Regions from separate parts of the Streptomyces sp. NPDC058246 genome, predicted to be linked through region 1. Evidence: predicted binding sites of a transcription regulator. Region 1 holds the regulator's gene; the other holds the start of a gene.
The links. The regulator HspR, encoded in region 1, represses chaperone genes until heat shock. The targets are predictions, from matches to a motif close to TTGAGNNNNNNNNNCTCAA.

Region 1 (15,856 bases):
GGCGTACAGGTCGTCGCAGGTGACGGACCGGAGCTACGAGGGCAGGCCGGAGAACGGACCGCACCCGCAGGAGCCCGTCGACCCGCAACCGCCCAAACCCCGCCGCCGCGTCAGCGGCACGACCGGCAGCCCGGCGGGCCAGGCTCCGCAGGCCCCGGTACCTCAGCCGGGGCCCCAGCCAGGACCTCAGGGCCAGGGCCAGGGCCGGGGCCAGGCTCAGCCTCATCCTCGCTCCCAGCCCCGGGGGCCCCGTCAGCCCACCGCCCCTCAGCAGGCGCCCCCCGCGCCCCGGCCGGACGAGCCCCGCCCCGACGGCCGCGTTTCGAAGTAGCCGACCGCCCATGGAGCCCGAGCAGACACCTGTCCTCCGCGCCAAGGTGCAGGGCACCGACATCGGAATGTGAATCCTCCCGTGAGCCGCACGACCGCCAGCAGTCCGAAAGCCGGACGCCCGAAAACCAGTTACCCGACCCCCAGTCGCCCGACATCCAGCAGTCCGAAACCCAGCAGCCCGGAAACCCGCCGCACGGAGGCCCCACGCACAGAGGTCCGCCGTACAACGACCGGCCATCCCCGCACCCCAGAACCGCCCGGCAGCCCAAGGCTCGCCCGTGTCGGGCGTGTCCTCCGCCAGGACCCGGCCGACCCCTGGGCCGTCAAGCTGCTCCCCCGCGTCGTCCTCGGCCTCGCCGCCGCCTACACCCTCTTCTCCATCGCGGCGTCCAGCGGCTCCTCCTTCGTCACGGTCTGCGTGCTGCTGATGCTCGGCCTGCTGGTCTGGCTGCTGCGCAGGCGGGGGCAGTTGCTGCTGGCGCTGGCCTCGACGACCGTCACCGCCGCGCTGACCGGGTACTTCGCGGCGGTGGGCGACGCGGCACGCTGGGGTGCCGGACTCGCCGTCAGCGGCACGGCCGTCTTCGGGTACTGGGCGCTGGCCGGGATGGCGCTGCTCGGGCCCTGGATGGTGAAGGAACACCCTGGCCGGCGCGGCGTCACCGTCCTTGTCGTCGATGTGATTCTCGTCATCGCGTCCTGCGTCGGCATGTTCCTGCCGGAGGCCGGTGTACCCGTGGGATTCCTCGGCGTGATCGGGGTCCTGGCGGCGCGCGGCGGCGCCCTGACCACAGCTCACCGCCTGGCCCGACGGGCTCCGGGTGCCTTGTGGCGCTTCAACGCTCGGAGCGAAGGGGACAGTTGATGCGTCCGTGAATGTGGTGAATCGTCACTGTGTGGAGATGGTCCGGACTTTGCAATTGCGTTGCCATCCGTCGTCGGCATGTTCTAGAGTCCCTCGCGATCAAAGATCACCACGGGGGACAACATTCATGCGTATGGCGAGCCATACGACGCTGTCTGCATTGCCTGCACCGCCTGCACCATCCACACGTCCGTCTTCACCGGCGTACCTTCCCGACGCGGCGCTGCCCTGTCAGCGTCGGCCGGATGTCTTCCAGCACCCGCTGCTGGACAATTGCCGGCCTGTGCAGGACGGTTCACCGCAGCAGCGTCACCGTCACCAAGTTCTGATGCGTACCGCGCGCGACCTGTGCGCGTCCTGCCCGCTGTGGGCGGAATGCCTCCAGGACGCGGTCACCCACACCGAGCCGCCCGGCTATACGGCCGCGACCACCGCGGACGACCGGAACTGGATGCGCCGCGCGCTCGGGCTCGGCGACGAGAACGGGGATCTGCCCGACCGTGAGGCCGAACGCGACCGGCCGGAGGAGCTCGTGGCCGAGCGGCGCCGCGGCACGGTGTCCCGGAGGCTGGCCCGGGTGAGGTCCCGGGTGACCGGGAGCGCGTCGCGCTGGACCGACGGGTACGGTGCCGAACTCGCCCTGGTGCTCGACGCGTTCGACGCGCGTCAAGAGCAACTGGCCCAGCAGGAACGTTTCTTGCAGGACGCCCCGCCGTACACCGTCGCCGCTCGGGCGAGTTCACAGGAGTCATTGCAGTCGCAGATCCCACCCGCGAGACGTGTGCCGGTGGACAGCAGGAACGAGGAACCCATGGCAGCGGCCGAGGCCGGGCAGCGGATCGCCTTCTCGCTCAAGGATCCCGCTCAGGCCATACAGCGGGTCGTGCTGGTCCCGCTGATACGGTCCGCCGTGCCGGCCCTCACGAGCGTCGAGCAACTCACAGCAATGCTCACGACCGTCCCCGGCGGAGGTGTCACGCACGAGACGGTGACGGACATCCGTAGGGTGCGGGAGGCCGTCGAGTCGATGCTCCCGCAGGAGCCGGACGCCGCGGACGGCGAGGACGGCCCGGGATCCCAGGACACCGCGGACCGGGCGGCCGTTCCCCTCACCCCGTTCCGGAGTCTCACGGGCTCCGTCTGCGTCGAACTGGCCCTGAGCGACCCCGTGGCCGCGCTGCGCCGGGACTTCCTGGAACCGCTGATGCGCGACCTCGTGGCCTCGCTCTCCAACATCGAGAAGGTCGCGACCATGCTGGCCGCCACGACGGGCGAGGAAGCCGGGCAGGCCGACGATCCCCGCCTCGAGACGATCCGGGCGGCCCTGCGCGGGCTCACGTCCCGCCTTCCGCAGCGCGCTACGCACCCGGCCACGGCCGGCGCCGCGTCGGCACGCCTCGCGGCATCCACCGGGAACACCGCCGACGCGGGACCCGGCCGCCGGTCGTCCACGCCCAGCATCCGGGCCGCCGTGGAGCAGTCCGTGGCGACGCTCCCCGGCCCGTTCGCGGCGCGCGACGTCCTGCGCAGCTTGCCGCCCGGGATGTACGGCGACCCCTCGAAGACCATCAGCAACGTCCTGTCGGCCCTGGTCAAGTCGGGCCTGCTGCGCCGGCTGTCCCGCGGTACGTACGTCCGCGCCCGCGACCTCGATCTCTCCCACGAGCCGGTGAAGAGCGCCTGATCCGCCCCGGGCCGCCCGCCCGGCGTCTCCTCGGCCCGCAAAGGCCCCGTCGCCTCCCCACCCCCGCATGCCGGAAGGACCAGACCCTCCCGTGACCGAACCGATCCCCTCCTCCGCGCCCTCCCCTCAGCCGGGCGCCCAGGTGCGCGTGTTCTCCCCCAACGCCGGGCTGATCGACGGCGTCCCCGTCACCGTCCCGCCCTACGGCGACATCCAGCAGATCGTCATCGCGATCCTCCAGCAGCGCGCCCAGCAACAGGGCGCCCCGACCCCGGCCGTCATCAGGGACGACCGTTACGGCGGCGAGATCAGCCTCCTCATCCACCCGGACGGTTCGACGGAACAGCTGGACTGAGCCCGCCGTCGGCCCCCCTCGGACCACGCACGGAGATGCCGCCGGGCTCCCGCAAGCGGCGCAGCAGCAGCCATCCGACGGCCGGCAGGGCGACCAGCAGGGCCAGGGCCGCGTACAAAGGCGCCCAAGGAGGGCCAGTCATTCCGCCCGACGACCGGGCCGCTTCCGGCGGGCGCCGGATCACTCCCGCCGGGAATCGGACCACTCCCGCCGGGAATCGGATCACTCCCGCCGGGAGTCGGATCGCCCCCGGCGGGAGTCGGATCGCCCCCGGCGGGGGCCGGATCACCCCAGCCGGTGGTCGGCTTGCTCGCGTCGGCGGCAGGCGTCTTGAGGGTGGGCGCCCCGACCGCCCGTACCGCCGCCGCGCACAGGGCCGTGCCCGCGAGGGCGGGGAGTATCAGCAGCGGCGTGGAGCGCAGGCCGTCGCCCGTCGCGAGGGCGGCGGAGACCGCCAACGGGGCGGCGGCGAAGCCCAGGTTGCCGCCCAGGGAGAACCAGCTCATCGCGGTGTGACGGCCGTGGGCTCGCGCCGCGTGCCAACCGCGTGGCCTCCGGGTGGTACGCGGCGACGCCGATCCCGGACACGGCGACCACGAGGAGGGTGAGGGCGTAGGTGCCGGTGACGCCGCTCAGGGCGACCCCGGTCCCGGCGAGCTTCGGCTACACGCCCGGTACGCACCGGGGACGCGTCAGCCCGCCGCCGCCCAGCTCCTGAGCAGTGCCTCACGGGCCTGCCGCCAGGGTGTCGCGCCGCCGCCCTCGACGCGGCCCCACTCCAACAGCCGTGCCACGTCCGCCGAACCGTCCACGAACCGGTCCAGCAGCTCCACCGACAGCTCGTACTCGGACTGCACATAGCCCCCGACAGCGGCCGAGTGCACGGTCAGCTCGGCCTTGTCGTCGTCCGTGCGGACATGGACCTCGAAGGCGGGCGGCGCCTCGCCGCCGCCCAACGCCACGTCGATGAGGGTGTCCACCACGCTGCCCACCAGCCACTTGGTACTCGACCGCACCGGGGCGCCCTGCACGCTGACGGCGCGCACGTCCGCCCAGGGCCAGAACCCCTTCTGGTCCGTGCCCACCGCCTCGATCCCCTCGGGGGTGAGCCGCACGCCGCGCCCGTAGCCCTCTGGCTCGGCACCGACGTGCACGCTCTCCTTGGTGATCCAGAACAGGCCGATCATGGCCACGATTGCCTCCAGGCGGCGGTCCTCGCGATCTACTTCAGGTGGATCGCGTTGCAGGCAGCCTTGTAGCTGGCCGTGCAGATCTCCTTGACCGTGTAGATGCCGTCCTGGATCACCGTGTCCTCGATGTTGGCCTTGGTGAGGTCGACGACGGGCACGAGCTGGGCCGGAATGTCCTTGTTCGTGGGGCTGCTGACCTTGTCGCGGGTCAGCGCGTCGAACTCGATCGAGCGGCCCTGGACCTTCGCGACCGCCATCTCGGCGGCGGCACTGGCCTCCTGCGGGTACGACTTGTAGACGCTCATGAACTGGTCGCCCTTGACGATGCGCTGCACCGCGGCCAGTTCGGCGTCCTGACCGGTGACCGGCGGGACGGAGCTGACGCCCGCGGTCTTCAGGGCGTCGATGACGGCGCCCGCGATGCCGTCGTTGGCGGAGTAGACGCCGGCGATGTTGTTGAGGCCGACGGCCGCGATCGCCTTCTCCATGTTGGCCTTGGCGTTGACCGGGTTCCAGTCCTTGGTGTCGTACGACTGGGCGATGACGACCTTGTCCTTGAGCTCAGCGAGGGCACCCGTCTTGAACTGCGCCGCGTTCGGGTCGGTGGTCGCGCCGTTCATCATGATGATCTTCTTCGAGGCCGAGTTGCTGCCCAGCGCGCCGACGAGCGCCTTGCCCTGGACCTCGCCGACGAGTTCGTTGTCGAAGGAGATGTACGCGTCGATCGGGCCCTGTGCCAGCCGGTCGTACGCGATGACGGGGATGCCCGCGTCCTTGGCCTTCTGCACGCCGCTCGCGATGGCCTTGGAGTCCACCGCGTCCACCAGGATGACGTCGACCTTGTCGTCCACCATCTGCTGGAGCTGGGTGTTCTGCTTGGCCGCGTTCTGCTCGGCGTTGGCGTAGACGACGTGGCCCTTGTTGCTGGTGAGCTTCTCGACCTGGTCCTTGATGATGGGGTAGTCGAACTTCTCGTAACGGGAGTTTTCCTTCTCCGGGAGGAGCAGGCCCACCTTGATGTCGTCGCCCTTGGTGGGGCTGGCCTTGGTACCGCTGCCACCGATCCCGTCCACGACACCGCAGCCGGCCAGGGTGACGGCCATGGCGGACGAGGCCAGGGATATGACGGTGCGACGCATGCGGGTGTTACGAGTGTTCACATCAGGTGCCTTCCGGGCGAGGTTGCAGCATTGCGACCCAGGTGGCTGAAAGCCAACGCGGCGATCACCTCAGCGTCAAGGAGTAACCACTTAACGAGATGGCAACAGCGTTCTGTGTTCCCCAAGTGAACACGATGGGAAGAGGGTACGCCCCCGTATTCGATCAATCCCCTCAGCTTCACCTTCTGTCACACACGGCCGTACGACGGCAGGCGACCAAGTCCCTTGCGCGGCACCCTGATCGGCAACAGCTTTTACCTGCCGTTGACGATCAGCACCGATCGTGACTTGTCAGGCCTTGTCCGGACTGATGGAGCGGACCAGCCGTATGCGGTGCGAGGAACCGACCAGACCAGCCGCGTGCGGTACCCGGACAACGCGCGAAGGGGCCGGGAGGTTCGATCACCTCCCGGCCCCTTCTCACCTGCGCGTGGGAACTACTCCGCCGACCGCTTGGGTCGCCACACCACCAGCGCGCTCGTCTGCTGGACCTCCTGGTACGGGACCAGGTCGCGGCGGTACGAGGCGTGGACGGCCGCCTCGCGCTGCCGCATGGCGGCTGCCGCGCCGTCCAGGGCCGACTCCAGCTCCGCCACGCGGGACTGGAGGGCGGCGACCTGGTTCTCCAGCTCGATGATGCGCTTGATACCTGCCAGGTTGATGCCCTCGTCCTGCGACAACTGCTGGACGGTGCGCAGCAGTTCGATGTCGCGGGCCGAGTAGCGCCGGCCCCGCCCGGCCGTGCGGTCGGGGGAGACCAGGCCAAGGCGGTCGTACTGACGGAGGGTCTGCGGGTGCAGGCCGGAGAGCTGGGCCGCCACCGAGATGACGTAGACCGGGGTTTCCTCGGTCAGTTCGTACGGGTTGCGTCGACGGCCGTCCATCACGCTCATGCTCCCTTCGCGGCCTGGAACAACTCCGCCCGCGGATCCTCACCCGCGGTCGCCTCGCGATACGCCTCCAGGGCGTCACGTGCCTTGCCCGACATGTCCGTGGGGACCGCGACCTCGACGGTGACGAGGAGGTCGCCGCGTGTGCCGTCCTTGCGGACCGCGCCCTTGCCGCGGGCCCGCATCGTCCGGCCGTTGGGCGTGCCCGGCGGCAGCTTGAGCGTGACTGCCGGTCCGCCCAGGGTGGGCACCTTCACCTCGCCGCCGAGCGCCGCCTCCGCGAAGGTGACGGGCACGGTGACGGTGAGGTTGTCGCCCTTGCGGCCGAAGACCGGGTGGGAGCCGACGTGCACGGTGACGTACAGGTCGCCCGCCGGGCCGCCCCGTTCGCCTGGAGCGCCCTTGCCGCGCAGCCGGATCCGCTGGCCGTCGCTGACGCCCGCGGGGATCCGCACCTGCATGGTCCGGGACGACTTGGCGCGCCCCGAGCCCTTGCAGATCTCGCAGGGGTTCTCCGCGATCAGACCGCGGCCCTTGCAGTCCGGGCAGGGGTCGGTGAGCGAGAAGCCACCGCCCGAGCCGCGGGCGACCTGCCCGGTGCCGACACACGTCGGGCACACCCGCGGCGTGCCGTTCGCGTCGCCGGTGCCCGAACAGGCCTTGCAGGGCGCCTGCGAGGTCATGCGGAGCGGAACGGTCGCGCCGTCCACGGCCTCCGTGAAGCTCAGCGTGACCTCGGTGTCGATGTCCTGGCCGCGCCGGGGCTGCGTACGGGTGCCGGTGGTCGCGCCACCGCGGTTGAACAGGCCCCCGAAGACATCCCCGATGCCGCCACCGAAGCCGCCTCCCGCACCCTGGCCCTGGCCGCCGCCTCCGAAGAGGTCGCCCAGGTCGAAGTTGAAGGAGCCGCCACCGGCGCCGGGACCCGGACGGAAGCCGCCGTTGCCGAAGAGGGCACGAGCCTCGTCGTACTCCTTGCGCTTCTTGGGGTCGCCGAGCACGTCGTTCGCCTCGGAGATCTCCTTGAAGCGCTCCTCGGCCTTGACGTTGCCCTTGTTGGCGTCCGGGTGGAACTCGCGGGCGAGCTTCCGGTACGCCTTCTTGATCTCGGCCTCGGTGGCGTCCTTGGGGACGCCGAGGACCTTGTAGAAGTCCTTCTCGATGAAGTCCTTGGTGCTCATCCTCGACGTCCCTCCTCTCTCATGCGTTCAACGTCAGCCCTCGTCCGGGCCACCGCTCTCCTTGTCGTCGGCCGCCTCGGACGACGCCTCGTCGGCCTTGACGGTCTGCGCCCCGGGCTGGGGCTCGGCGACGGCCACCCGCGCGGGGCGGATGGTGCGCTCGCCGATGCGATACCCCGGCTGCAGAATCGCCACGCACGTCGTCTCCGTGACGTCCGGCGCGTACGAGTGCATCAAGGCCTCGTGGATCGTCGGGTCGAAGGGCTCGCCCTCCTTGCCGAACTGCTGAAGCCCCATCTTCGCCGCGACGGTCTCCAGCGACTCGGCCACCGACTTGAAGCCGCCGACCAGTTCGCCGTGTTCCCGCGCGCGGCCGATGTCGTCGAGCACGGGCAGGAGCTCGGTCAGGAGGTTCGCGATGGCGATCTCCTTGACCGCGATCCGGTCGCGCTCGACCCGGCGGCGGTAGTTCTGGAACTCGGCCTGGAGCCGCTGGAGGTCCGCCGTGCGCTCGGTGAGCGCCGTGCGCGCCTGGTCCAGCTGGGCCGTCAGGCCTACCAACTGTGCTGCTGCGTCCCCGTCCGGGGCCGCCCCCTCCTCCGAGGAGGAAGAGGCGGTCTGCGGCTCGGCGTCGTCAGAGGTGGCGCCGGAGGGGACGTCAGGCTTCTCGTCGAAACCCGGGGTCTCCTCCGTCACGCGGCACCGTCCTTGCGGTCCTCGTCGACGATCTCGGCGTCGACGACGTCATCGTCAGCCTTCGGCTGCTCGGCGCCGGCGGCACCCTCGGCGCCACCGGCCGCCTGCGCGGCCTGGGCGTCGGCGTACATGGCCTGGCCCAGCTTCTGCGAGACGGCGGCGACCTTCTCGGTGGCCGTACGGATCTCGGCGGTGTTGTCACCTTCGCCGGACTCGCCCTTGAGCGCGGCCTTCAGCTCCTCGACGGACGCCTCGACCTCGGCCTTGACGTCACCGGGGACCTTGTCCTCGTTGTCCTTGAGGAACTTCTCCGTCTGGTAGACGAGCTGCTCGCCCTGGTTGCGGGTCTCGGCGGCCTCGCGGCGGGCGTGGTCCTCCTCCGCGTACTTCTCGGCCTCCTGGCGCATCCGGTCGACCTCGTCCTTCGGCAGCGAGGAGCCGCCGGTGACGGTCATCTTCTGCTCCTTGCCGGTGCCGAGGTCCTTGGCCGTGACATGCATGATGCCGTTGGCGTCGATGTCGAAGGCGACCTCGATCTGCGGGACACCGCGCGGGGCCGGCGGCAGACCGGTCAGCTCGAACATCCCGAGCTTCTTGTTGTACGCCGCGATCTCGCGCTCGCCCTGGTAGACCTGGATCTGCACGGAGGGCTGGTTGTCCTCGGCGGTGGTGAAGATCTCGGACCGCTTGGTCGGGATCGTCGTGTTCCGCTCGATGAGCTTCGTCATGATGCCGCCCTTGGTCTCGATGCCGAGGGACAGCGGGGTCACGTCGAGGAGCAGGACGTCCTTGACCTCACCCTTGAGGACACCGGCCTGGAGGGCGGCGCCGATGGCGACGACCTCGTCCGGGTTCACACCCTTGTTGGCCTCGTTGCCACCGGTCAGCTCCTTGACGAGCTCGGCGACGGCGGGCATACGGGTGGAGCCACCGACGAGAACGACGTGGTCGATCTCGGAGAGGTTGATGCCCGCGTCCTTGATGACATTGTGGAACGGCGTCTTGCAGCGCTCCAGAAGGTCGGCGGTCAGCTGCTGGAACTGGGCGCGCGTGAGCTTCTCGTCCAGGTGCAGCGGGCCCTCGGCGGACGCCGTGATGTAGGGCAGGTTGATCGAGGTCTCGGTGGACGAGGACAGCTCGATCTTGGCCTTCTCGGCGGCCTCGCGGAGGCGCTGGAGGGCCATCTTGTCCTTGGCGAGGTCCACGCCGTGACCGGCCTTGAACTGCTGCACCAGGTAGTCGACGACGCGCTGGTCCCAGTCGTCACCACCGAGGTGATTGTCACCGTTGGTGGCCTTCACCTCGACGACGCCGTCGCCGATCTCCAGCAGGGACACGTCGAAGGTGCCGCCACCGAGGTCGAAGACGAGAATGGTCTGGTCGTCCTTGTCGAGGCCGTAGGCCAGGGCGGCGGCCGTCGGCTCGTTGACGATGCGCAGGACGTTCAGACCGGCGATCTCGCCGGCCTCCTTCGTCGCCTGACGCTCGGAGTCGTTGAAGTACGCGGGAACGGTGATGACCGCGTCCGTGACCTTCTCGCCCAGGTAGGCCTCGGCGTCGCGCTTCAGCTTCTGCAGGATGAACGCGGAGATCTGCTGGGGGTTGAAGTCCTTCCCGTCCAGGTTGATCTTCCAGTCCGTACCCATGTGCCGCTTCACGGACCGAATCGTCCGGTCCACGTTCGTGACCGCCTGGCGCTTGGCGACCTCGCCGACGAGCACCTCACCGTTCTTCGCGAAGGCGACGACGGACGGCGTGGTCCTGGCACCCTCGGCGTTGGTGATGACGGTGGGCTCGCCGCCCTCCAGAACGCTGACGACGGAGTTAGTCGTGCCCAGGTCGATGCCGACCGCACGTGCCATTTCAATTCCTCCAACATGACTTGAGTGGAACGGACTCAAGTGTGCACGACGCCCGCCGCTGGGTCAACAGACCTGAGTCAGGGTGGCTCAACTCTTATCTCTTCCTTACGCGCATGATGGACCTGACCTGGGAAAATCGAGCGGGTCCGGCGTTCGAGGAAGAGCGCGTCAGCGCGAAACGGGGCGCCTTGGGGGCGGAGCCCCCCAGATACGGGAGGGGTAGGGGCGGAGGGAGCGAGAACCTCCCGGCCGCACACCTCCCACGACCGCGACGAGCCCGACACCCCCGGCCACCCACCACGCGGCCCCCGCCCCCACCCACCCCAGATCGATGAACAGTCCCACCAGCGCCCCGGGGAAGGCGGCCGCACCGAGGACGACCACGACCCCCTGCCGGGTCAGCCCGACCCGCCGCAGCCGGTGCACCAGGTGGTCGGGGGCGGGCCGCAGCAGCGGGCGCCCACCCCGCCGCCGCGACACCAGCACGAGTACGGCATCGGCGCAGGCCACGGCCGTCAGCGCGAACCCCGCGCCGAACCCGGCCCCGGCCTGCCGCCCGGCATGCACGAGCACCGCCGCCGAGGCCAGCACGAACCCGGCGAACAGCGCGCCGCACCGCCCCGGCGCGATCCGGGCCGGCGGCCAGCCGTGCATCAGGAAGCCGGTCAGCGCGGCGGCCAGCACACTCAGCAGCGCCGCGAGCCCGTCCATCACCTCGGCGGCGGCGCACCCGCTGAGCGCGAAGGCGGTGATGACCCCGACGGTCCCCATCACCCCGTCGGCATGATCGAGGGAGGCGAAGGCATGGACGACGAACACGACGCAGGCGACGGCCAACACCCCGCCCGGCAGGCCGAGTTCCTCGTACGGCACGGTCAGCGCGGCGCCGACGGCCACGCCGGCCACCCGCACCACCGGCGGCAGGGTCCACAGGTCGGTGACGAGCCCGAGCAGCGCGACCCCCATCGCGACCACCAGCAGCCGCGCGGCCTCCGGCCCCAGCGGGGCGACGTCCGTCCACTCGCCGACTCCGGCGACGAACGCCGTGCCGCCGACGACGGCCACTCCGCCGAGCAGCGGAACCGGCCGCACGCGACGCCGTTCGACGATCCCGAAGCGCAGGGCGAACGTCCGCAGCAGCGCGGCGAGCGCGGCGGTCAGCAACAGGGCGGCCGTGGCGGCAGCGATTCCGTACAACACGACGCCAATTTAGGCCTGATTGTCACAATATTGCGCCATTAACACGATCAGCTTTGGATCGGGCGGCGGCGCGATGGGGCGGCGCCCCGTTCGGGGCGAGGTGGACCTGATGGGCGAGACCCCGCCCGGGGCGAGGTGGACCTGATGGGCGAGACCCCGCCCGGGGCGAGGTGGACCTAGTGGGCGAGACCCTGCCCGGAACGATGCGGGCCTGGTGGGCGACACCCCGCTCAGGCGAGCCTCAGCGACGCAGATCACCGCACTGCTGACTACAGTGCGGCAGTAGAAGTGGGTAGTCTCAGACGGACTGCATAAGTTACCGCTTAGTAATCACATCGAAGTCCGCCACGAAGCCCCGCCTCGCAGGCCCGAGGAGCCCCCAATGCAACTCGCCGCGATCATCGTGTCGCTGGTCCTGACCGTGGTCGGCGTTGCGCTCATTGCCCGAGCCGTCGCGCAGATCTACCGGTTCATCAAGCTCGGCCAGCCCGTACCCGCCGGCAGCCGAACCGACGACTGGAAGGCCCGCAGCATCACGCTGGCCAAGGAGTTCGTCGGCCACACCCGCATGAACCGGTGGGGGATCATCGGCGTCGCGCACTGGTTCGTCGCCGTCGGCTTCCTGACCCTGGGCCTGACGATCGTCACCGCCTACGGTCAGCTGTTCAAGGCCGACTGGACGCTGCCGATCCTCGGCGGCTGGCTGCCGTACGAGCTGTACACCGAGTTCATCGCGCTGTTCACGACACTCGGCATCCTCGTACTGATCGCGATCCGGCAGCTGAACCGGCCGTCGAAGCCGGGCCGCAAGTCGCGCTTCGCGGGCTCCAAGACGGGCCAGGCGTACTTCGTCGAGGCCGTGATCCTCGTCATCGGCCTCGCGATCATGACCCTGCGCGGCCTGGAGGGCGCGATTCACGGCGTCCACCACTACGAGGCCGCGTACTGGGCCTCGTACCCGCTGGTCGCCGCCTTCAAGGGGCTGAGCCTCGGCACGCTGCAGAACCTGGTCTACCTGACCGCCATGATCAAGCTCGGCGTCACCATGACCTGGGCGATCACGGTCGGCCTCAACACCAACATGGGCGTCGCCTGGCACCGCTTCCTCGCCTTCCCGAACATCTGGTTCAAGCGGAACGCGACCGGCGAGACCGCGCTCGGCGCGCTCCAGCCCATGACGTCCGGCGGCAAGCCCATCGACTTCACCGACCCCGGTGAGGACGACGTCTTCGGTGTCTCCCAGGTCGAGCAGTTCTCCTGGAAGGGCCTGCTCGACTTCTCCACCTGCACCGAGTGCGGTCGCTGCCAGTCGCAGTGCCCCGCCTGGAACACCGGCAAGCCGCTCTCCCCCAAGCTCCTCATCATGTCGCTGCGCGACCACGCGCACGCCAAGGCGCCCTACCTGCTCGCCGGTGGCGGCAAGGACATGGAGGGCAACGAGAAGGCGTCGGCCGAGCAGCTCGCCGACGTCCCCGCCGCCGCCCTCGCCGAGGCCGAGCGCCCCCTCATCGGCACCGTCGAGGAGAACGGCGTCATCGACCCGGACGTCCTGTGGTCCTGCACCACCTGCGGCGCCTGCGTCGAGCAGTGCCCGGTCGACATCGAGCACATCGACCACATCGTCGACATGCGCCGCTACCAGGTGATGATCGAGAGCGCGTTCCCGTCCGAGGCGGGCACGATGCTCAAGAACCTGGAGAAGAAGGGCAACCCCTGGGGTCTGGCCAAGAAGCAGCGTCTGGAGTGGACGAAGGAAGTCGACTTCGAGATCCCGGTCGTCGGCCGCGACATCGAGGACCTGTCCGAGGTCGACTACCTGTACTGGGTCGGCTGCGCCGGCGCCCTCGAAGACCGCGCCAAGAAGACCACCAAGGCCTTCGCGGAGCTCCTCCACATCGCGGGCGTCAAGTTCGCGATCATGGGCGGCGACGAGAAGTGCACGGGTGACTCCGCCCGCCGCCTCGGCAACGAGCCCCTGTTCCAGGAGCTCGGCATGGAGAACGTCATGGCACTGAACATGGCGTTCGGCGAGGAGACGGACGACGAGGGCAAGGTCACGCCCGAGTCGCAGAAGCCCAAGTCGGCGAAGAAGATCGTCTCCACCTGCCCGCACTGCTTCAACACCATCGCCAACGAGTACCCGCAGCTCGGCGGCGACTACGAGGTCATCCACCACACCCAGTTGCTCCAGCACCTCATCGACGAGGGCAAGCTGCTCCCGGTGACCCCGGTCGACGGGCTCATCACCTACCACGACCCCTGCTACCTGGGCCGCCACAACAAGGTCTACACGCCGCCGCGCGAGATCATGTCGGCCGTCCCGGGCCTGCGCCAGCAGGAGATGCACCGCCACAAGGAGCGCGGCTTCTGCTGCGGTGCCGGCGGCGCGCGCATGTGGATGGAGGAGCGCATCGGCAAGCGCATCAACAACGAGCGCGTGGACGAGGCCCTCTCCCTCAACCCGGACATCGTCTCCACCGCCTGTCCGTTCTGCCTCGTCATGCTGACCGACTCGGTCAACGGCAAGAAGAACGACGGCAAGGCCAAGGAGTCCATCCAGGTCGTCGACGTGGCCCAGCTGCTCCTCGACTCCGTCAGGACGCCGGTCGACGACGAGCCCCCGGCGGGCGAGACCGACTCGGAGAGCGCCCCGGAGCCGGAGCCGGTGAAGTAACGGCCCGTTCGGTACCACCGACGCCCCCTGCCCCGTCCGGGCAGGGGGCGTCGTCGTTCCTGGCCGGTTCAAGTGGCTCAGCCTTCGGCCGTGGCGCTCGGCGACGCGGAGGGCGATACAGAGTGCGATGTGGAGGGCGACGTGCGGGGCCTCGGTCAGGCGCTCGGCGAGGAAGCGGGGTTCGCCCGGTGGCGTTGTCCGGCGTGACCCATCCCGCACGCCGCACCCCTTAACCCCCCGCCCGAACACGTGCATGATGACCCGCGTTGTTGTCTCCGGGGCGGGTGAGGTGCGCGGTGAGCGGGCGAAGAGCGGGCACGCGGATGGCGGCAGCCCTGGCGGTATGCGCCCTCGGGAGCAGCCTTCTCGCCGCCTGCGGCCCCGGCACGGAAGCCGGAGCGCCCCAGCACACGCCGACGCGGATCGCGAAGGCTCCCGCCCAACTCCCCGTCCCCCACGGCAAGGGCAGCAAGGTCGCCGACGACTTCAACGGCGACGGCCACCGTGACCTCGTCGTCAACGACCTCGTCAAGCAACAGAGCCACGCGGACGACGCCGGCATCGGCATCGTCTACGGCGGTGCACGTGGACTCACGCCCGGCGCACGGCAGTTGCTCAGCCCGAAGAAGCAGGCCTCCCCTACCAAGGGCCAACTGCCCGCCGTCTTCGACGCGGAGGCGAGCTGCGACCTCGACAAGGACGGCTTCACGGACCTGATCGTGTCGACCGACCCGCCGTACGACGGCCAGGGACAGCCGCCGGTCCCCCTCCAGATCCTCTTCGGATCCCCGAAGGGCCTCACCGGCAGGGCGGTCGAGCTCGCCGTCCCCGCGCCGGCCCGTTTCGGCAACGACTGGCCGGACCAGCCGGTCTGCGGCGACTTCGACGGCGACGGCGCCGAGGACCTGGTCGTGCACGCCTCGGCCGGTCACCTCAGCTGTCTGCGCGGCCCGTTCAGCCGCAAGGGCGCTCCGCGCAAGGCGGGCGGTCCGATCCCGTCGCCGGGTGAGGTGCCCACCGGCCCGGCCGCCGACGTGAACCGCGACGGCTACGACGACCTCCTCGTCCGTACGGCGGCGGGCACGGGCGCGTCGGCGGTGGTCCTCGGCGGACCGGCCGGACCCACCCGCACGGGCGCCGCCCTGCCGGCCGGCATCGACGTCGCGTTCGGCAGCTTCGGCAAGGGCAAAGCCCTCGACGCGGCGGTCGGCGCGATGGACGGAACGTCACTGCGCTACGACCTCCCCGGCGCCGCCCGCGGCAGCGTCCCCACCCCGGGCTCGATGCTCGACTCCGGCGACTTCGACGGGGACGGCCTGAGCGAACTCATCTCCAGCGGCTCGGAGTTGCGTGTGCTGCGGGGTCGTACGGCCGGACTGTCCGCGGCGGGCATGGTGACCGTGAAACCGCCGGCCCAGGGCACCACCCGGGTGCTGACGGTGGGCGACTTCTCCGGGGACGGGCGCGCGGACCTGGTGGTACGGACGTACCGGGGCGAGACGAAGGACACCGTCGCCGTCTACACCGGGACGAAGCGGGGGCTGCTCGCGGCGGAGCCGACGGTCACCTTCTCCACCTCGGAGTTCCTGACGTCGTAGCGCCCGGTGGATAGTGCGCCGACGCCTCCCGCCGCACAGGAACCTCAAAGATTTACCGAACACACGTACAACCCTTACCCAACACCGAAGGTCTCCTGATCGCCCACCGACTGCGGATGCCCCTGCCAGGCATCCCCGCATGCCGCAGGAGATCCCGCATGCACAAGC
Region 2 (15,856 bases), on a different contig from region 1:
CTGCACCTGATGTACTCCACCCGCTACGCCTACCTTTTTTACGCCAAGCCGGCCGGCGGCATCGACTTCAACTCCGCACGCCCGCCCGCGTACGCCGACTTCCTCTACTTCAGCTACAACCTCGGCATGACCTACCAAGTCTCCGACACCAGCGTCTCAAGCGCACGCATCCGTACGGTGGTGCTCCGGCACTGCCTGCTGTCCTATGTCTTCAGCACCAGCTTCCTGGCCACCACGATCAACCTGGTGACCGGAATCGTCAGCAGCTGACCGCCTCGCTCTTGAATACTCCCGGCTGCGGGCTAGCCGGACGGTGACGGGGGAAGGTCGTTGAGGAAGTTCACGGACGGGACATGGAAAAGGGAGCCGGTGACTGCCGTCGAGAAGTCGAGGATCCGGTCGTGGATCCCGGGACGGTCGCCGAGGAACATGTTGCGCAGCATCCGTTCGGTGACCGCGGGCGTGCGCGCGTAGCCGATGAAATAGGTGCCGAACTCCCTTTTGCCGATCGTGCCGAACGGCATGTTCTCCCGCACGATCTTCTGCTCGTTGCCGTCCTTGTCCGTGATGACGTTGAGGGCGACATGAGAATCCGGGGGCTTGACGTCGTCGGGCATTTCGATGTTCGCCAGCTTGCTCCGGCCGATGGCGTTCTCCTGCTGCTGTGTGGTCAGCGCGTTCCAGGCCGCGAGATCGTGGAGGTACTTCTGGACGATCACGTAGCTACCGCCCTTGAAGGGCTCGTCCTCTGCGCCGACGAACACCGCGTCGACGGCCACCTGTTGTCCGGGGTTCTCGCTGCCATCGACGAAACCCAGCAGGTCGCGCTCGTCGAAGTACTTGAAGCCATGCACTTCGTCGACCATGGTGACCGCTCCGGCAAGCCGCTCGGCGATCACCCGGGCCAGTTCGAAGCAGAGGTCCATCTCGTGGGCGCGCAGATGGAAGAGGACATCCCCTGGCGTCGACGGAGCCCTGTGGCCGGCGCCTTCCAACGGCACGAAGGGATGCAGGTCACGAGGGCGCGGACCGGCGAACAGCCGGTCCCAGGCGTGGGAGCCGACGCCGACGACGCAGCTGAGCTCGGCGTAAGGGGCCCGGTAGCCCACCGATCGCAGCAGACCCGCCACGTCTTCGAGCAGGTCACGGACGGTGGCCTCGCCGCCGGGGTCGATCGTGCCCACGAGGAAGACGGCGGTCCTGGCCGGCGGGGCGATCACGCACTGCGACTCGATCACGAAGCCTGCCTCCTGCCTGTCGCGACGGCGACGTACGCCTGCCGGTCTGTCGCCGAGCGCCTCGCTCGCACCCGGGGTGGTCCCGTCACTTCCAGTGTGCGACGAAACTCCCTCGACGGCTTCCTCGCCGTTCCCTACGACATCCCGCGCGGCTGCGCGGCCGGCTACATGCCGGAGATGAACGTCCTGTGCGCGATTGGCGACTACAGCGTCCAGAGCGACCAGGCGCTCATGAAGCACGTCAAGGTGACCATCACCTGCGCCGCCTGAGCAGGGCGGGGCGCGCCGGCTCCGGGACGGAGCCGACGTGCCGAGGCGGCCGCCCCCACTGGACAGCGGAGACGGCCGCCTCGTCGCTCTTCGGCGACGGCAACGGCGACGGCGACAGCGACAGCGGCGACGACGGGTCGGATCGCCGGCGGTCGCGTTACGCTCCGGCCACCGAAGCCAGGTACGCCTCCGTCTTCTCGGGCTCGAAGAAGAAGTTCTCGAAGTCGGCCGGGTCGTTGAAGCCGTTGGCGAACCGGTCCGCCACCGAGGGGAGCTGCCCCGCGGCCCCGATCAGGTTGAGAACGTGCTCCGGCGGAGCGCCGAGCATCGCGTTGGTCCACTTGGTGACGTGCTGCGCCGTCTCCCAGTACCGGTCGAACGTGGCCTGCATCCACTCCTCGTCGAAGGGCTTGTCGCCCTGTTCGAGGATGGCGGCGAGGTAGGCGGCCGCGCACTTGGCGGCCGAGTTGGAGCCCTGCCCGGTGATCGGGTCGTTCGCCACGACCACGTCGGCGACGCCGAGGACCAGGCCGCCGCCGGGGAGACGGCCGATCGGGTTGCGGACGGTGGGGGCGTACCGCCCCGACAAGGTGCCCTGCGCGTCGGTCAGTTCGACCTTCGTGGCCCGCGCGTACTCCCACGGCGTGAACCGCTCCATGAGTTCCAGGGTCAGGGAGAGGTGTTCGTCCGGGTCCTTGACGCCGTTGAAGACGTCGAGCGGGCCGCCGGGTATGCCCTCCCAGAACAGGATGTCCGCGCGGCCCGAGGTGGTCAGGGTCGGCATGATGAACAGCTCGCCGACACCCGGTACCAGGTTGCAGCGGACCGCGTCGTACTCCGGGTGCTCGGGGCGGGGACCGAGGCCGTGCACATACGCGACCGCGAGGGCGCGCTGCGGCTCGCTGTACGGGGAGCGGGAGGCGTCGCGGCCGAACATGGAGACCAGCTCGCCCTTGCCCGCCGACACCAGTACCAGGTCGTACGTACGGGAGAAGTAGTCGAGGTCGGAGACCGCGGCGCCGTGGATGACCAGTTGGCCGCCGCGCTGCGCGAACGTCTCCATCCAGCCGGCCATCTTCACCCGCTGGTCGACCGACTGCGCGTACCCCCCGAGCTTGCCCACCCAGTCGATCGCGCGCTGCGAGGGGCCCGGGTCGAAGGAGCCGGGGGCGGCGACCGAGACGCCGAGTCCTTCGATCTTCGGGGCCTGGGACTCCCAGAAGTTCAGCTGGAGATCGCGCTCGTGCTGGAGGGCCGTGTCGAACATGCACTGCGTCGACATGACACGGCCGGTACGGATCTCGTCCGCCGTCCGGTTCGACATCAGGGTGACCTCGTACCCGTGCGACTGGAGTCCGAGGGCGAGCTGGAGTCCGGACTGGCCGGCTCCCACGACGAGTATCTTCCGCATGCGCGTCCTAACTCTGCGTACGTCTTATTCGGGGCTCACGTCGAGCGCGTGCCCCACCAGCGCGAGCAGGGTCTCGACAACCGAGATCCGGCGCCTGGCGTCCATGATCATGACAGGTATGTGCGTGGGCACCGTGAGGGCCTCGCGCACGTCCTCGGGCTCGAACCGCTCGCTGCCGTCGAAGTGGTTGACGGCGACGACGTACGGCAGTCCGCAGCTCTCGAAGTAGTCGAGGGCCGGGAAGCAGTCCGACAGACGGCGGGTGTCGGCGAGGACCACCGCGCCGATCGCGCCGCGCACCAGGTCGTCCCACATGAACCAGAACCGCTGCTGCCCCGGCGTACCGAAGAGGTAGAGCACCAGGTCGTCGTCGAGCGTGATGCGGCCGAAGTCCATGGCCACGGTGGTGGTCAGCTTCTCCGGCGTGCCCGTGAGGTCGTCGGTGTCCTCGCTGGCCTGCGTCATCAGCGCCTCCGTCTGGAGGGGCGTGATCTCCGAGACCGCGGTGACCAGCGTGGTCTTGCCCACGCCGAAGCCGCCGGCCACCACGATCTTCGTCGCGATCGGGGCCCGGGTGCGGTCCGTCTGCCAGGCCTGGAGGTTTTCGTCCGCGTCCGGCGCGGCGATGACGTCAGAGACGACGGAGTCCACTCAGCACCCTTTCCAGCAGAGCGCGGTCCGGCTGTCCCGGGCCGTGACCTGTTCCGTACACACGGATCTTCCCCTGGTCCGCCAGGTCGCTCAGGAGGACGCGGACCACGCCGAGCGGCATCCTGAGCAGGGCGGCGACCTCGGCCACCGTACGCATCCGGCGGCAGAGTTCGACGATGGCCCGCATCTCGGGCATGACCCGGTTGGAGAGCGACCCGTTGGTCAGCTCCCTGCGCTCCTCGGGGGCTTCGAGCGCCGCCACGAACGTCTCGACGAGCAGTACGTGCCCGAAGCGGGTGCGGCCGCCGGTGAGCGAGTAGGGGCGTACGCGGGCGGGCTTGCGGTCGCCGCCGCGGACGGGAAGCCTGACCGGCACACTCGACGTGCCAGACGTGTTCGGCGTGCTCATCGGGCGCTCCCCGTGGACTCGGACTCAAGCGATTTTCGTAGCTCGCTACGGAGTTCGGGGGTCAGCACATGTCCGGCGCGGCCGACGAAGAGCGCCATGTGGTACGCCACCACGCTCATGTCGCAGTCCGGGGAGCCGTGCACGCCGAGCAGTGAGCCGTCGCTGATCGACATGACGAAGAGACTGCCCTCGTCCATCGCGACCATCGTCTGCTTGACGTTGCCGCCGTCCATCAGCTTGGCGGCGCCGATGGTGAGGCTGCCGATGCCGGAGACGATGGTGGCGAGGTCGGCCGCCGACCCCTTGGGGCCGGTGGGGTGCTCCTCCCGGGCCGTCCGTGCCTCCGCGTTCCGGCCGGGGTCGGAGGAGAGCAGCAGCAGGCCGTCGGAGGAGACGACCGCGACCGACAGGAGGCCCGGCACCTCCTCGACGAGATTCGTCAGCAGCCAGTGCAGGTTACGGGCTTCACTGCTCAGGCCGAAGGTACTGGGCGCGGTCAACTGCTTGCCTCCTCGACTGTGCCCCCCGATGCTTCTACGTCCTGTGCGTTGCCCGTGTGCGCGGTGGTCGGGTGCGCGGTGGGCGTCTGTGGCGCGTCCAGCTCGGCCGTCTGTTCGGCGATCTCCGCCTCCACGTCGCGGCGGCCCTCCTTCGCGCCCCGGTGGAATCCGCCGAGCCTGCGGCGCAGGGCGTCGGCGTCCACACCGCCCGTGCGCTGTTTCGGAGCCGGCGCGGGCGCGGATATCCTCGGCGTCCGCTTGGGCAGGCCCTTGTCGGTGAGCCGGGGGCGCTCGTCCGGGACGCGTTCGTGGCTGTCGGGGCCGATGGCGTACGGGTCGGTGCTGGCCTGAGCGGGAAGGACCACTTCCGGAGCGGGCTCGGGAACAGTCCCCGGGGCAGGCTCGGGAACGGCCTCCGAGGCACGCTCGGGAAGGACCGCGTCCGAAGCAGGCTCGGGAACGGTCTCTTCCTGAGTGGGTTCGGGAACCGTCTCGTCCGAGGGGGCCGGTTCGGCCGCGAGGTCCGGGAGCAGGAGCTCCATGGTGGTCTCGGGGGCCGACTCGGGGCCGGGCTTCAGCTCGGGCCCGGGCGTGAGCTCGGACCCGGACGCGAACTCGGACCGGGGCGTGAGCTCCGGCTCTCGCGTGGACTCGGCCTCGGGCGTCAGCTCGCGCTCCAGCTCGGGCGTCGACTCGGCCTCGGGCTTCAGCTCGGGCCCAGGCTTCAGCTCGGCCTCGGGCGTGGACGCGGCCTCGGGCTCGGCCTCGGGCGTCAGCTCGGGCTCGGCCTCGGGCGCCGGAGCTGCCGCCTCCGGTTCCGTCGGAGGCCCGGAAGCCTCCCGTACCGCCTCCTCAGCCGCCGCGATCAGCGGATCCGCGTCCGCCGCGGGCTCCGCCGCCCTGAGGGCCGAACGGCCACGCAGAACATTGGAGTTGGCCTCGGCGTCCGCGCCGGCCAGCGTCACCGAGGACGCGCCGCCGACATGCCGGGTGGCCGTCGGGACCGTGGCCGCGGGCGCGGCGGCGAGCAGCGTCTTCGGGAGGACGACCACGGCGGCGACACCGCCCTGCTTCTGCTCGCGCAGCTGCACCCGTACTCCGTGCCGGTGTGCGAGCCGGGCCACCACGTAGAGGCCGAGCCCGAGACCCTCGCCGCTCTCCAGGTCCGCGTGATCCTCGGGGTCGAAGCCCGAGAGGCGGGAGTTGAGCTGCTTCATCCGCTCGTCGGTCATGCCGATGCCCTCGTCCTGCACGGAGAGCATCACCTCGCCGTTCTCCAGGAGCCAGCCGGAGACCTCGATGGGGAGATCGGGCGGCGAGAACGAGGAAGCGTTCTCCAGGAGTTCGGCGACCAGGTGCGAGATGTCGTCGGCGGCGAACCCGGCGAGGTGCGCGTGCGGCGGCAGCGCGGCGATGCGGACCCGCTCGTACCGCTCGATCTCGCTGACCGCGGCCCGTACGACGTCGACGAGCGGGACGGGACCGGCGTGGTGCTGGACGTGTTCGGCGCCCGCGAGGACCAGCAGGTTCTCGCTGTGACGCCGCATGACGGTCGCGAAGTGGTCGAGCTTGAAGAGCGTGGCGAGCCGGTCGGGGTCCTGCTCGCGCTCCTCCAGGCCCTCGATGACGCCGAGTTGGCGCTCGACGAGGCCGAGCGTGCGCAGCGCCAGGTTCACGAAGGTGCTGTGGATACTGCCGCGCACCTGCTCCAAATGGGCGCTGGCGTCGGCGAGTTCGGTGCGCAGCCGGTCGCGCTCGTCGGCCATCAGCCGGCGCTGCCCGATGAGGTGCTTGCGGTCGCCTTCGAGGGTGGCGAGCCGCTCGTGGAGCGCGGCGGCGTGCGCGTGCAGTGCGTTGACGGAGCGGACGACCTGGGCGAACTCGTCGTTACGGCCGGTGAACCTGACCGGTTCCTCGGCGCCCGGGTCGGCGGCGAGCCGGGCCGATCCGATCCGCAGCACAGCCAGCGGGCGGGTGAGGCCCCGGGCCATGCCCATGGAGACGCCGACCGCGACGAGGAGCAGCGCGCCGATGAGGGCGATCCGGATCTCCAGCGCGGTGACGTCGTCGTCCCGCAGCTGTTCGAGATCCTTGGTGCGGTGGTCGTTGAGGGAGGCCTCGGCGCCGCGCATCAGCTCGACCCGGGCCGACAGGGCGGCGTCGAGCTTCTTGGTGCTGGTGCCGAGTTCACTGTCGGAGAGCGTCGGCTGGTCGGTGAGGCTCGCGAGGTACTTGTCGGCGCTGCCGGCCTCGGGTCCGGTGACCGTGGAGTCGTACGAGTCCACGGCGGCCTTGGGCGCGCTCTCGCGGAAGTCGGCGAGCGCCGCGTCCGAGCGGAGCCGGGCCTGCTGGGCGGCGGCGGTGAGCGCGTCCCGCTGCTTGGTGTCGGCGTTCGACGAGGTGCTGCTGGTCGTCGGCAGACCGGTGACCGGGTTGATGGTGGTCTGGGTGGTGCGCGGGATGGCGAGGGCGGCGAGCAGCAGGCCGCGGGCGGCGGCGGACTGCTGGACCGCGGAGTCCAGCTCGGCGAGGGCGTGTGCGCCGGAGCCCGCGCGGGGCGGCAGCCGGTCGGCCAGGTCCTCGGCGAGGGCGTGGAGTTCGGTGATGGCGGCGGAGTACGCCTGGTGCGTTTCGAGAGCGGTGCTCTTTCCGGTGAGCGCGGCTCTGCGCAGGGAGGCGATGGAGTCGAGATCCTTCAGCAGCGAGGCGGGGGCGTCCTCGTCCGCCCGCAGCTCCTCGGCCTCCCGGTCGACGCGGGCGCTGCGCTGCTCGGCGGGCGCCTTGGCCTTGGGACGTCCCGCGGCGATGTACGCGGTGACCTCGTCCCGCTCGTCGGCCAGTGAGTGCGCGAGGGTCAGCGCCTGCTGGGTCCGCTCCGCGAGCGTCACCAGGTTCTGGGAGTCGTTCAGCTGTTCCGAGGCGGCCAGCACCGTCGGGGTGCCGGCGCCGGCGATGGCGGCCGCGACGACCGCGACGGCGACGATCAGCCGGTTGCGTACGTGGGTGGGGCGGCCCCTGCCCGCGGAACCGGTGGCGTCGCCGATGGGACCTCCCGTGGTGGAGGCCGTCTGCTTGCCTGTGCGCCTCGGCCTCGTCTTCTGCACCGGTGCTCGCATTCTGACTCGTGTACCCATGGGCCCGGGTGACGTCCCGTCAACGGGGCGTCGACCGTCCCTCAAGCTTTCGACTTCGCTCCACCAGGGGGACCCCCCTATCGGCTCCCGACCCTCCCAGTGCCGGTGGGCAGTGGTCCCGCATCGTCTGGCCCGCCACCCGAAGGAGTGAACCCCGGACGGGAGTTGGCGGGCAAGTTCCGCCGGCTCGTGCGACGGCCCTGTGCGGTGGGCCGGTTGGACGTCGGCGACGCGCTTTGGCAGTATTCGCCGCCACGCTTCACCGGAGCCGATCATTCCATGCCAAACCCGGCGCCTGAGCTGCTGGTCCGCACTACTTCGGCGACCGATGCCAGCCTTTCGTGGACCTTGTGAAGGGCTCGTGCAGACTGGCGGGATGCGCACTGAACTCGTCTCGGAGCCCGGCGACCCGGACCGCCCCAATGAGGACTTCGCATCGGTCGGCCTTCCCGCCTCAGGACAAGGGGGTTCACTCGTCGTCCTGGACGGCGTGACACCCCCTCGGGGCGACTACGGCTGCCTGCACTCCGTCGCCTGGTTCTCCGCACACCTCGGCGGAGCCCTGACCGAACTGTCCCTTTCCCGCCGGGATCTGACGCTGACGGAGATCCTTTCCCACGCGATCGCGCGCACCGCGGACACCCACGCCGACACCTGTGACCTTTCTCACCCGCGCACACCCCAGGCAACCGTGGTCCTCGCGAGGTGGTCCGCGGCCGAGGTCGAGTACCTGGTCCTCTCGGACTCGGTCCTGCTGGTGGAGTACCCCACGGGCGAGGTGACGGCCCTCCTGGACGACCGCCTCTCCCGCCTCCCCCGCTCCGCCCTCGCCACGGACGCCGTCGTCGACGCGACCGTCCGCAACAAGGAGGGCGGCTTCTTCACGGCGGCCGCGGATCCCTCGGTGGCCTCCCGGGCGGTGACGGGCATACTGCCGCGCGTCGAGGTCCGCGCCCTCGCCGCCCTCACGGACGGCGCCACCCGCTGGGTGGAGAAGTTCCAGGAGGGCGACTGGAGCGGCCTGTTCACCCTCGTACGGAAGGAGGGCCCCCAGGCCCTCGTCGCCCGCGTACGGGCCCTGGAGCGCGCGGACGCAAAGGAGCGGCTGCATCTGCGGCGCAGCAAGACGCACGACGACGCGACGGTCGTGTACGTGGAGGTGTGAGGGCTCCGGCCGGGGCCGCCGAACCGGGTGTACCGGGACCGGGGACTTGGTGCGCGGGATGTGCGACCCACGCGGCCGATGGGCGTGCGGCCACACACGCGGCGTGCGCGGCCACGCATGCGGCGGGCGCGGCTACACATGCGGCAATGCGGCGGGCGCGGCCACACCCGGCCGGCGGGTGCGGCCGATGCGGCGTGCGCAGCTACGCATGGGCGGCGTACGGGGCTGCACCCGCGGCGTGTGCGGCTACTTCTCCATGCCGCGGTTCAGCTCGTGCAGCAGCCGGGCCAGTTCCGCGACCTCGTCCGGGTCCCAGTGGGCGAGTTGCCGCACATAGCGGGCACGACGTGCCTCGCGCACCCGGGTGACACGGCTGCGGCCCTCGTCGGTGAGGTGGACGAGCCAGGCGCGCCCGTCGGCCGGGTCGGGTTCGCGGGCCACCAGGCCCAACTCCTCCAGGGCGCGCAGCTGGCGGGACATCGTGGCCTTCCCGACGCCGATGTAGGCGGCGAGCTCCGTGGCACGCTGACGGCCGTACTCCTCCAGGCGTACGAGGAGGCCGTACGCGGCGGACTCCAGGTCCGGATGGACCTCGCGGGCCATCTCGCCCTGGTTGGCGCGGGCGCGACGCAGGAACACGGTCAACTCGCGTTCCAGGGAAAGGAACTCCCGGTCCCCCGGGCCGTGCGCGGCGGGCCGGTCCACACCACGTCCCGACGCGTCGGATCCGACCGGACGCCCCCCGCCGTTTCCGTCCTCGTGCACGTCAGCACCCCTGACTCGGTTTCCCGATCCTGAAAGTTTCCGCCAAAAATCGCCATTACCGCAGCTCCGCCAGTATTTCGCAGGCGTAGACCAACGGCAGCCTCCGACCCCTCTTCCCACGCCGTCGTCTACGTGCGTAGCTTCTTTACCAGGCAATTACTGGCATGCGCACGCCGACGAAGGTCGACGAGGACCTGACCACCCCCCACCACGGCGCGCATGCCCGCGTATTCCCCCCACCGAGCCCCATCGAGCCCGCCGGAGCCCCACCGAGCCCCACAGCGCTCCGCCGAGCCCGCCGACCCCGTCGGAGGCACGCAATGCCCGTGCACAGATCCGGAACGGCCCACCGCCTGCGCCCGCTAGCGGTAGGAATCCTGCTCGCCGCCTTCTCGCTCCTGTCCACCCTCCCCTCCTCGGCTGCCGACACCCCCGCTCGCGGCTCCGCCCGCATGGGCATGGGTGTCATCGCCCACGACGGCCAGGACGGCACCCCCTCCAGCGGTGACGCCACGCAGACCGAAGGCGTGGACGTCTCCGGCTATCAGGGCAATGTCGCCTGGTCGACGCTGTGGAGCAGCGGAGTCAGGTGGGCCTACACCAAGGCGACCGAGGGGACGTACTACATGAATCCCTACTTCGCCCAGCAGTACAACGGCTCATACAACGTCGGCATGATCCGCGGCGCGTACCACTTCGCGACGCCCGACACGACGACCGGCGCCACCCAGGCGAACTACTTCGTGGACCACGGCGGCGGCTGGTCGAAGGACGGCAAGACGCTGCCGGGCGCGCTCGACATCGAGTGGAACCCGTACGGCGCGGCCTGTTACGGCAAGACGCAGAGCGCGATGGTCAGCTGGATCAGCAGCTTCCTCAACCAGTACAAGGCGCGCACCGGCCGCGATGCCGTGATCTACACGGCGACCAGCTGGTGGAGCGACTGCACCGGTAACTACGGCGGCTTCGCGGCCGCCAACCCGCTGTGGATCGCGCGGTACGCCTCCGACCCAGGCACCCTGCCGGCCGGCTGGGGCTACTACACCATGTGGCAGTACACGTCGTCCGGACCGACGGTCGGCGACCACGACAAGTTCAACGGCGCCCTGGACCGGGTGCAGGCACTCGCCAACGGCTGACAGGCCCGTTCCCTACGGCCGACGACTGACCGGGTACGAAACGGACACCCGGACACCCGGACACACGGATACGGCGAAGGCCCGGGCCTCCCTCACGGGACCCAGGCCTTCGCTTCTTCCGGTAGGCGTCCGTCACGCCGCCACCGGAACCTCCGGCGTCGCGCCGTTCGTCGCCGGCGACAGCGCCAGCTCCAGGACCTGGCGGACGTCCGTGACGGCGTGGACGTCGAGCTTCTCCAGGACCTCGGCCGGGACGTCGTCCAGGTCGGCCTCGTTCCGCTTCGGGATGATGACCGTCGCGACACCCGCCCGGTGCGCGGCGAGCAGCTTCTGCTTCACCCCGCCGATGGGCAGGACACGACCGGTCAGCGAGACCTCACCGGTCATCGCCACGTCCGTGCGGACCAGCCGGCCGGACAGCAGCGAGGCCAGCGCCGTCGTCATCGTGACGCCCGCGCTCGGGCCGTCCTTGGGGACCGCGCCCGCCGGGAAGTGGATGTGCACACCCCGGTCCTTCAGGTCGCCGACCGGCAGTTCGAGCTCCGCGCCGTGCGACCGCAGGAAGCTCAGCGCGATCTGCGCCGACTCCTTCATGACGTCGCCCAGCTGACCCGTCAGGGTCAGGCCCGCCGCGCCCGTCTCCGGGTCGGCCAGCGACGCCTCCACGTAGAGGACGTCGCCGCCCGCGCCGGTGACCGCGAGGCCGGTGGCGACACCGGGCACCGCCGTACGGCGCTCGGCCGGGTCCTGGGCGGACTCGGGCACATGGTGCGGCCGGCCGATGAGCCCGCGCAGGTCAGCCTCGCCCACCGTGAACGGCAGCTCCTGCCGGCCCAGTTCGTGCTGGGCCGCGACCTTGCGGAGCAGCCGCGCGACGGCCCGCTCCAGGTTGCGGACGCCGGCTTCCCGGGTGTACTCGCCGGCGAGCTTGCGCAGCGCGCTCTCGTCCAGCGTGACCTCGTCGGGCTGCAGACCGGCCCGCTCCAGCTGGCGCGGGAGCAGGTGGTCACGCGCGATGACGACCTTCTCGTCCTCGGTGTAGCCGTCGAGGCGGACCAGCTCCATACGGTCGAGCAGGGCCTCCGGGATGGCTTCCAGGACGTTCGCCGTCGCGAGGAACACGACGTCGCTGAGGTCGAGTTCGACCTCCAGGTAGTGGTCGCGGAAGGTGTGGTTCTGCGCCGGGTCGAGGACTTCGAGCAGGGCCGCGGCCGGGTCGCCCCGGAAGTCGGAGCCCACCTTGTCGATCTCGTCGAGCAGGACCACCGGGTTCATGGACCCGGCCTCCTTGATGGCGCGGACGATCCGGCCGGGCAGCGCGCCGACGTACGTACGCCGGTGGCCCCGGATCTCGGCCTCGTCCCGCACGCCGCCGAGGGCGACGCGGACGAACTTGCGGCCCATGGCGTGCGCGACGGACTCACCGAGCGAGGTCTTGCCGACACCGGGCGGACCGACCAGCGCGAGCACGGCACCGCCGCGCCGCCCGCCGACCACACCGAGCCCGCGCTCGGAGCGCCGCTTGCGCACCGCGAGGTACTCGGTGATCCGCTCCTTCACGTCTTCAAGACCGGCGTGCTCGGCGTCGAGGATCGCCTGGGCGCCGCGGATGTCGTACTCGTCCTCGGTCCGCTCGTTCCACGGCAGCTCCAGGACGGTGTCGAGCCAGGTCCGGATCCAGCTGCCCTCGGGCGACTGGTCACTGGACCGCTCCAGCTTCTCGACCTCCTTGAGCGCGGCCTCGCGGACCTTCTCGGGGAGGTCCGCGGCCTCGACACGGGCCCGGTAGTCGTCGGACTCCTCCGCGTCCGAGGACTCGCCGTTCAGCTCGCGCAGTTCCTTGCGCACGGCCTCCAGCTGGCGCCGCAGCAGGAACTCGCGCTGCTGCTTGTCGACGCCTTCCTGGACGTCCTTGGCGATGGACTCGGCGACATCCTGCTCGGCGAGGTGCTCGCGGAGCAGCTCGGTGGCGAGCTTCAGCCGGGCGACCGGGTCTGCGGTCTCCAGCAGCTCCACCTTCTGTTCGATGGAAAGGAACGGTGAGTAACCGGAATTGTCGGCAAGGGCGGAAACGTCATCAATCTGCTGTACGCGGTCCACGACCTGCCAGGCGCCGCGCTTGCGCAGCCAGCTGGTGGCCAGGGCCTTGTATTCCTTCATAAGGTCGGCGACTCGACCGGGCAGCGGGTCGGGCAGGGTCTCGTCGACCCGGGTGCCCTCGACCCACAGTGCGGCACCGGGACCGGTGGTCCCCGCGCCGACCTTCACGCGCCCACGCCCGCGGATCAGCGCGCCCGGGTCGCCGTCGGCCAGCCGGCCGACCTGCTCGACGGTGCCGAGCACACCGGTGCCCGCGTACGTCCCGTCGATGCGTGGCACCAGCAAGACCTGCGGCTTGCCCGGCGTCGAACGGGCGGCGGCCTGGGCGGCCTCCACCGCGGCGCGTACATCGGTGTCGTTCAGGTCCAGCGGAACCACCATCCCGGGCAGCACGACCTCGTCGTCGAGTGGCAGCACGGGCAGGGTGAGCGGTGTGGACGTCGAAGCCATGATCTCCCCTTCGGCAGTCAAGTTGAGCTATGCCGACTCAATGCTTGCGGGGCTCGGATTGTTCCCAGGGATCCGTTCGCTCTCAGCGATCACCTCCGCGAGTGCCGCACCCGCGAGCGCGGGCCGCGGCCCTCGGTCGGGAATGAACGCCGCGCAGGCCCCGGGCGTCCCAGGAGCGGCGTCGGATTCGACGCCACTTCACCGTCGGCCTCCGGGGGGCACACCATGCGACCCGCTCGATCCGTCAAACCCTTCGTCGTCAAACCCTTCGTCGTGCTCGGCCTGGTCGCCGTCGCGGCCACCGCATGCGGTGCCGGAACGACGCCGGGCGGCGGCAAGGTCCGTGACAGCGGCCGCGGCGCCGACCAGGGCCGCGCCCGTCAGGTCGCCGCCGCCTGGGAGGGATCCGAGGCGGCTCGGGTGTGGCGAGATGGCTACCACCCCCTCGGCGATCCCGTTCAGCTGCCCGAAGGGGCCTTCCACGACGACGCCGACAAGCGCGCGTACCTCACCCAGAACTTCGAACTGCGCGGGTCTCTTCCCGACGCGCCGCAGAAGAAGGCGAGGATCCGGTGGCCGGGCGGCGACTCGCTCACCTCCGCGCGAGCGGCGTACGAGCAGCTCGACCGCGGGAACGCCGGTCCCGCCCTCACCGTGACCGGTGCCCGGCTCGGCGACATGACCCTGCTGACCAGTCGGGGGCCGGCGAAGGTCCCGGCCTGGCACTTCACGGTCGAGGGCTACGACACCCCGCTCAAGCGCGTCGCGGTCGCCCCCTCGAAACTCCCCGCGCCCCCGGTCAAGGCCGTATCGCGGCAGACGGACGAGTTGGGGCCGCTCGCCGGGCCGGCCACGGTGGCGGACGACAACCGGACGGTCACCCTGCGCGCCGGGCACGGATCATGTGACGACGGGCCGGCCGTCGACGTGCTGGAGACCGGGGGCAGCGTGGTGTTCTCCGCCTCGATCCGCGGCGTGTCCGACGGCCCCTGTACGGCGGACCTGCGCATAGAGAAGGTGACGGTGAAACTCGACCGCCCGGTCGGCGACCGCATGCTCCTCGACGCGTTCACGGGCAGGCCCGTGCCCTACGAGCAGCCCGGCTCCGCCTCACCGTCCCGGAGCTGACCACGCCGTGCCGCAGACCGCCGCCACGCCTCGGCCAGGGCACGCGACCGGACTCAGGAGCAGCGACTCGGCATGCCGGAGCCGGCCGGGCGACTCGCGGCGGCCCGGCCCGGCCGGCCGCGGGATGCGCCGCGCGCCGCCTGCCGGCGTCGCACCAGCGGCCAGGTCGAGACCCCGAGCGCCAGGGACATCAGGTGCCCCCAGTCGGTCATCGGATCGGTGAAGGTGAGGAGGTCGCCGACGAGCATCGTGCCGAAGCCGACCAGCAGCGGCCAGCGCAGCCAGGGCGTCAGCAGTCCCGCGAGCGCGCCGACGCTGGCGGCGACGCCGAAGCTGATGCCGTAGTCGAGGCGGTGCAGGGAAGTGTCGGGCAGGTCCCCGGCCAGCACCGAGAGGCCGACGGGCACCTCGGTGGCCAGCGTGGCGACGACATGGCCGAGCAGGAAGACACCGGCCGCCCGCAGGCCGCCTATCCGCCGCTCCAGCGCGGTGAGGACGAGGAGGAACCCGACCGCGTACGGCGAGGTGATGCCGCCGGCGATCCACAGCGCGCTGGCGATCAGCACCAGCACCGGGTGCCGCACGAGGTGTGCGACATCCGTGCTGGAGCCCTGGTGCAGCGCGTGCACGACCGAGGGATCGGCATGCTCGGCGATGACCGACGTGACGGCCAGGACAGCCGCGTAACCGAAGGTGAAGGGGGTCCCGGCAGGACTGGGGAACAGCCGCCAGGGGCGCAGGACACGCAGGTGGCGGAGGGCGAGGGCAAGAACACCGGAGCCTGAGCCGCTCGCGGCACCCCGGCCGGCGACAGGCACGGTGCCCGGCTCGGGCATCGCGCCCGGTTCGGGGGCCCCGGCCGGAGCCAGTACCGCCCCGGCCGGAAGAGGCGCAGCCGCGGAGCCGCTCCGCTGTCTCGGCATCCCCTCCAACAAGGGCGCACCCGGCTGCGGGTCCGCGAGCGTGGCGTCAGCCCGCGCGGTGGTGCTCCGATCCACGGTGAGGCGCTCCTTCCGTCGCGCCCCACACTTCGTGCCCCACGCGCCGCTGTCTATGACCGACGCCACGCGAGAGCCGATTCACAGCAACTTCCAAGGTGTTTCACGCGTCCGGGGGAAGACCCCGCCCCTCGGCCGTGATCGAGCGCAGCAGCCGGTCGGCGTACGCCCGGAAGCGTCCAACCATGTCGAAGCCCTGCGGATCGAGCACCCACTGGACCTGGAGTCCGTCCATGACGGCGGCGGTCTCCTGCGCGACGGCCACGATGTCGGTGCCGGGCTTGAGCTCCCCGCCCTCGACGGCACGCCGCAGCGGTCCGGACATGTGCTCGACGAGGTCCGCGTACCGCCGGGTGAAGTACGCGTGCGCCGGGTGCCCATCGTCGCCCCCGCGTTCCTCGCTATCGGCGGCGGCGGCAACTACGGCGCGCTGTTCCTCTTCGGCGCGGTCGCCGCCGTACTGGGCGCGTTCGCCGTCCAGTTCATCCGCTCGGTCAG

Region 2: the regulator HspR is predicted to act here: its motif matches at 13,255-13,273, upstream of lon (endopeptidase La).

What each region holds. Positions count from the first base shown of each region.
Region 1 is NZ_JBHVWZ010000037.1:38,091-53,946, reverse strand. It holds gene ACFVXA_RS35270 (hypothetical protein) at 1-331, shown strand, start outside; gene ACFVXA_RS35265 (hypothetical protein) at 413-1,198, shown strand; gene ACFVXA_RS35260 (WhiB family transcriptional regulator) at 1,527-2,882, shown strand; gene ACFVXA_RS35255 (hypothetical protein) at 2,974-3,237, shown strand; partial or broken gene ACFVXA_RS35250 (MFS transporter) at 3,573-3,891, opposite strand; gene ACFVXA_RS35245 (hypothetical protein) at 3,930-4,424, opposite strand; gene ACFVXA_RS35240 (sugar ABC transporter substrate-binding protein) at 4,460-5,566, opposite strand; gene ACFVXA_RS35235 (heat shock protein transcriptional repressor HspR) at 6,025-6,471, opposite strand; gene dnaJ (molecular chaperone DnaJ) at 6,477-7,658, opposite strand; gene grpE (nucleotide exchange factor GrpE) at 7,692-8,354, opposite strand; gene dnaK (molecular chaperone DnaK) at 8,351-10,216, opposite strand; gene ACFVXA_RS35215 (MraY family glycosyltransferase) at 10,385-11,416, opposite strand; gene ACFVXA_RS35210 ((Fe-S)-binding protein) at 11,799-14,090, shown strand; gene ACFVXA_RS35205 (FG-GAP repeat domain-containing protein) at 14,414-15,688, shown strand; gene ACFVXA_RS35200 (FG-GAP-like repeat-containing protein) at 15,847-15,856, shown strand, end outside.
Region 2 is NZ_JBHVWZ010000003.1:120,951-136,806, forward strand. It holds gene ACFVXA_RS05530 (DUF1345 domain-containing protein) at 1-270, shown strand, start outside; gene ACFVXA_RS05535 (Dyp-type peroxidase) at 303-1,238, opposite strand; gene ACFVXA_RS05540 (hypothetical protein) at 1,335-1,508, shown strand; gene ACFVXA_RS05545 (styrene monooxygenase/indole monooxygenase family protein) at 1,666-2,919, opposite strand; gene ACFVXA_RS05550 (ATP/GTP-binding protein) at 2,944-3,570, opposite strand; gene ACFVXA_RS05555 (DUF742 domain-containing protein) at 3,551-3,979, opposite strand; gene ACFVXA_RS05560 (roadblock/LC7 domain-containing protein) at 3,976-4,479, opposite strand; gene ACFVXA_RS05565 (nitrate- and nitrite sensing domain-containing protein) at 4,476-7,595, opposite strand; gene ACFVXA_RS05570 (protein phosphatase 2C domain-containing protein) at 7,990-8,778, shown strand; gene ACFVXA_RS05575 (MarR family transcriptional regulator) at 9,025-9,543, opposite strand; gene ACFVXA_RS05580 (lysozyme) at 9,864-10,682, shown strand; gene lon (endopeptidase La) at 10,815-13,232, opposite strand; gene ACFVXA_RS05590 (hypothetical protein) at 13,458-14,360, shown strand; gene ACFVXA_RS05595 (rhomboid-like protein) at 14,414-15,358, opposite strand; gene ACFVXA_RS05600 (TetR family transcriptional regulator C-terminal domain-containing protein) at 15,462-15,683, opposite strand; gene ACFVXA_RS05605 (hypothetical protein) at 15,723-15,856, shown strand, end outside.